2 regions of the Paenibacillus sp. ClWae2A genome follow, and region 2 is predicted to be linked to the other one. Evidence: predicted binding sites of a transcription regulator. Region 2 holds the regulator's gene; the other holds the start of a gene.
What was found. Region 2 encodes NrdR, which represses ribonucleotide reductase genes. Its sites were predicted from a motif close to AACACNATATATNGTGTT; they were not measured.

Region 1: QVE09_RS15255 (anaerobic ribonucleoside triphosphate reductase) is a predicted target of NrdR. The motif match lies at 1,090-1,107, and genes of this name have one in related genera.

What each region holds. Positions count from the first base shown of each region.
Region 1 covers NZ_JAULSQ010000004.1:115,622-118,096, reverse strand. The annotation lists gene QVE09_RS15260 (ATP-binding response regulator) at 1-672, opposite strand, end outside; gene QVE09_RS15255 (anaerobic ribonucleoside triphosphate reductase) at 1,155-2,475, shown strand, end outside.
Region 2 covers NZ_JAULSQ010000002.1:682,801-685,275, forward strand. The annotation lists gene QVE09_RS09045 (S-layer homology domain-containing protein) at 1-651, shown strand, start outside; tRNA gene QVE09_RS09050 (tRNA-Ala) at 900-972, opposite strand; gene nrdR (transcriptional regulator NrdR) at 1,158-1,625, opposite strand; gene QVE09_RS09060 (alpha/beta-type small acid-soluble spore protein) at 1,742-1,963, shown strand; gene QVE09_RS09065 (lytic transglycosylase domain-containing protein) at 2,046-2,475, opposite strand, start outside.

The DNA of each region.
Region 1 (2,475 bases), on a different contig from region 2:
AGACTGCTCCTCGGGCATATCCGGTGTGCGCATCAGATCTGTCAGTCCCAAAATACCGTTCAGGGGATTGCGAATCTCGTGACTCATCAGCTTCAACATCTGTGTTTTGGTCATGGCCTCGGATTCGGCACGTTCTTTCTCCGCCTGAAGCTGTTCTTGCATTTGTTCCGAATCACTCAATTTCCGCTCCTGAACATGCAATGTGCTTTCCAGATCGACAACATAGCCCAGGAATACAGCCATCGCCTTCAGTGTCTTCATATCGGTTTCGCTGATCACATAACCAGGATCATCCATCAGACAGATGGTACCAAATGTTTCGCCCGATCTTTTCATAATAGGCACGCCCACGAAGAAGCGATTGCCAAGTCCGCTCGTAACGCCCATGGATCGTGTCATCGGATGTTCAGATGTATCCGGGATCGTAAGAACACTACCGTTGTCTCTTAATACCAGGCTGCAATATGAATCCGTAAATGGAAGTGCACTGCCTTTAACAACTAACTCTTCCGTACGATTGAAGGCCTCCAAAATGACATTGGTCACCCCGTCATTCGTGGCAACAAAGATGGTATTGACCTTCAATATACCACTTAATACGTCTACGATATGGGCCGCAGCTTCCTTTATATCCTCATAGAAGCCTCTCGTAATGCCTTCTGCCGTCCCCATGATCCACCCCTTTTGTCTTAGCTGCACTTTCAAATCTGTATATCAGAATGTTTAATCACGTACAAGGGTTCATCAAGAATCCGAATAGCTGTCACAATCTATACTTATATGATTAACACCGTAAAAGTAAAAGAGAATCATACTGCCTGCCGATAGCCCGTTTTTGGACAAAAGCAGGTCTTGAACTGATGGTTTAATAACGGAAAATGGTTTGCAAATCGCCTTTTCAGCTTGATTAAAGTCCATCTTGTACAACTTCGAATATTATCCTTGCAGGATAACTAGAAATTATACGCTTCTACTCAGGCTTTGGAAACCTTTATCCGCAGCAATTAAAGGAAAGTCCACTCGGTCCAATAAGTTGTGTGACCATTATCACACCCAAAAAACCACATATAGTTTATAAATGGATAATACGAACCTACATATAGTGTTATGTGGAAATTGAATGATAACCAAAATCATTTTAGGAGGAACCTTACATGAACATGCTTGAGCATGCCACTCCACCGGCATCCGATCTATTATCCGACCTGGGAAGACGAATTATTGGCGCAGAAGACGCCGATACGCTGAGGGAAAATGCGAATCTGAACGGGGACTCCTTCAGCGGCAAGATGAGCAGGCTCGGTTCGGAGACAGCCAAGTGGCATGCTCTGCGTCATGTGTTGCCGGAAGAGCTTGCCCAAGCTGTGGAGAATGGGGATCTGTATGTACACGATCTGGATCAGTATGCACTCGGAACAACCAACTGCATCTTTATACCGTTTGACCGTCTCCTTGCTGCGGGTTTCAATACAGGCAATGGATCGGTTCGCACACCTCAGACGATCATGTCTGCAATGGCCCTGGTTGCGATCATCTTCCAATCCCAGCAGAACAGTCAATATGGCGGTGTATCGGCCAATAAGATTGACTGGGATTTGGCCCCTTATGTACAGCGTTCCTTCCGCAAACATTATCGCAAAGGGCAACGCCTCTTTGGTGAGCATGCCCTGCTCGAGGATGAACAGCTTCATCTGGACAGTATCGAAGCAAAGAATCAGTGCCCACGTGCATATGCCTTCGCCTATGAAGAGACTGAACTGGAGACAGGACAAGCTGCTGAATCACTGATTCATAACTTGAACACAATGAGTAGCCGGGCAGGTGGTCAGATTCCATTTACTTCACTGAACTATGGATTATGTACATCAGCAGAAGGACGGTTGGTATCACGCTCGTTGCTGGAAGCAACCATTCGTGGCCTGGGCAACGGGGAGACTCCCGTGTTCCCTCAACATATTTTCCAATGTAAACAGGGGATCAATCAGGCTCAAGGAGAGCCGAACTATGATTTGTTCCGGCTCGCAGTCACCTGTTCATCCCGGCGGATGTATCCTAACTTTGTCAATGTGGATGCCTCTTTCAATCTGCCTTTCTATCATCCGGAAGATCCGGATACGATCATCGCAACTATGGGATGCCGCACACGTACACTGGCAGACCGGTTTGGTCGCAATCGTCAAAGTGGTAAAGGTAATCTGTCCTTCAACACCATTAATCTCGTCAAGCTGGGTATTCGGTTTGGCATCTGCCAAGGTGCCAGAGCTGTCGCTGACCGGGCCGGTTTTTATACTGCTTTGGAATCCGTGATGCATAATGCTGCTGACGGACTGTTGCATCGCTACCGTATCCAGACAGCACAGCCTGCCAAGGCATCGGACTTCATGATGCGGGAGGGTGTATGGGAAGGTGGAGAACAGCTTGGCCCGAACGAGCCGGTTGCCGATCTATTAAAGCATGGAACGTTATCGCTTGGTT
Region 2 (2,475 bases):
AGAGTTGGCTTAGACAACGGCATGTCGCTGAACATCCGTGAGGGTACGGAGCTGGCGTTTGATGACTCCATCCCACTAGGCTTCCTCGTGATATCAGGCAATCCTTTCAGGGATGCCAACATGGACGACTGGTTCTACAACGATATAAATTTCGCCTACACATACGATCTTTTCAACGGCACGACGTCCACAACGTTCTCACCGGGCAACGCAATGACGCGTGCAATGTTCGTGCAGGTACTGGCCAATCTTGAGAACGTAAACCTCTCCAGCTACACAAGTTCCCGCTTTAACGACGTGACGGACGGACAATGGTACACCGCGGCAGCCGAGTGGGCGGCCGAAAAAGGCATAGTCAACGGTACAAACACAGACATGTTTGATCCCAATTCACCGATGACGCGCGAGCAGATGCTGGTAATACTGTACAACTACATGAAGTACAAGGGCTATGAGCTACCTGAAAGCCACTCTAAATCCTTCACGGACGAGAGTGAGATCAGCTCTTGGGCGTTGGAGCCCGTTCAGGCGCTACAAGGCATCGGCATTGTATTAGGCAAGCCGGATAATCGTTTTGCTCCCCAAGCCACCGCCACCCGCGCCGAAGTAGCCACGATCTTTGTAAGGTTCGTCGAATATCTGGCTAACTGAAAGCGTATACAGAATTAAGGTGACACCTCCCGGTTGGACAATATCCAGCCGGAAGGGTCTCCTTGTTTTCAAATTTCAATTTTTTGATAACTCCACGGTCAGGACTTTAAACCCTCGATTTTTGACATCTAGAATATTCGTCCCCAAGCTTGTCCCCAAGTCCAAAAATTCTACTTAATTAATGCATGTTCTGATTTATTTCACCACAAAAAAACGCCATCACATATCGTGATGGCGTTCTTAAAGTATGGAGCCTAGGGGGATCGAACCCCTGACCTCATCGCTGCCAGCGATGCGCTCTCCCAGCTGAGCTAAGGCCCCAGGATATGAAATAGATAACTTGTCCAGCGCTGCTACGTTCCACAGGCGACTCCTATATCATATAAAATCCAGCTTTCGCTGTCAATCACTTTCTCAAGATCCAAAGTGATTGGAGAAGAACAACCGATTTCTCTGGTACACACGGACTGGAACTCCAGACTGCTCTTCTCCCTTTCCCCACTTCACTAATCCTCCAGATTGTCTTTGGACAACAGGGATTTCAGTTCTTTCATGAACATATTGATATCTTTGAACTGACGGTATACCGACGCAAAACGGACATACGCGACTTCATCGACTGGAAACAACTGTTCCATCAATAGCTCACCAATCTGGCGACTCTCCACTTCAGCATCAGCTGTATTACGCAGAGATTTCTCCACTTCAGATACCATCATCTCCAGCGTCTCTACGGAGACTGGACGTTTCTCACAGGCACGAATAAGCCCGCGGAGAATCTTGTCCCGGCTGAACTCTTCCCGGCTGCCATCTTTCTTAATAACAATCAGTGGAGTCTCCTCAATCATCTCAAACGTTGTAAATCTTCGGGCACACTGCTCACACTCACGGCGACGACGAATGGATTTTGCTTCGTTGGCCGGACGCGAATCAAGCACTTTGGTACCCATATAACCGCAATAAGGACACTTCAAAACAGATCACTTCCCACGTTTTACTTTTTACCACATATTCCCTGTACTGATTTTGTAATGAAAAACGCATTGCCGACACATAATACTTTTACCAACCCGCGAGGAGGTGAACAGCAATGGCACAAAGCAATGGTAACTCCAACAACCTGGTGGTAACTAAAGCTTCCGCAGCACTCGAGCAAATGAAATATGAAGTTGCTCAAGAACTCGGAATCAGCATCCCACAAGACGGATACCAAGGTAACATGACTTCTTACGAGAACGGTTCGATCGGTGGATACATCACGAAGCGTCTGGTAACAATTGCAGAACAGCAATTGGCAGGTCAATACCAATAATATCTGCATCGTAATACGCTACACAGAGGAGCATGGAGCGGCCGGTGAACAACCGGCCTGCTCTGTGCTTTTACTTATATACTTAGAACGTATTATAGATCTTTACATACTGATTATAATAGTAAATGACTCTTTGTACATAGTGACGCGTCTCACCAAACGGAATATCTTTCACTGTATCGAACGAGCCATCCCACACACCATCTCTAAGCCAACTGTTCACTTTGCCTGGGCCCGCATTATAGGCAGCGATCATAACTGCTTCATTGCCACCGAATTGATCGGACAGATTCCGCAGATACCAGGTACCTAACTGAATATTGCGTTCAGGCTCGTGCTTCAATTCCTCCAGCGAAGTGTCGGGAATTTTGGCTTGTTCCAGTATCCAGTTGGCCGTATCAGGCATCAGTTGCATGAGCCCAATGGCGCCTCGTTTGGATTCCTTGCTTGTCTTAAAATTGGTCTCCACCTTGATAATGGAAGCAATTAGAAACGGATCAACCTCATAGCTC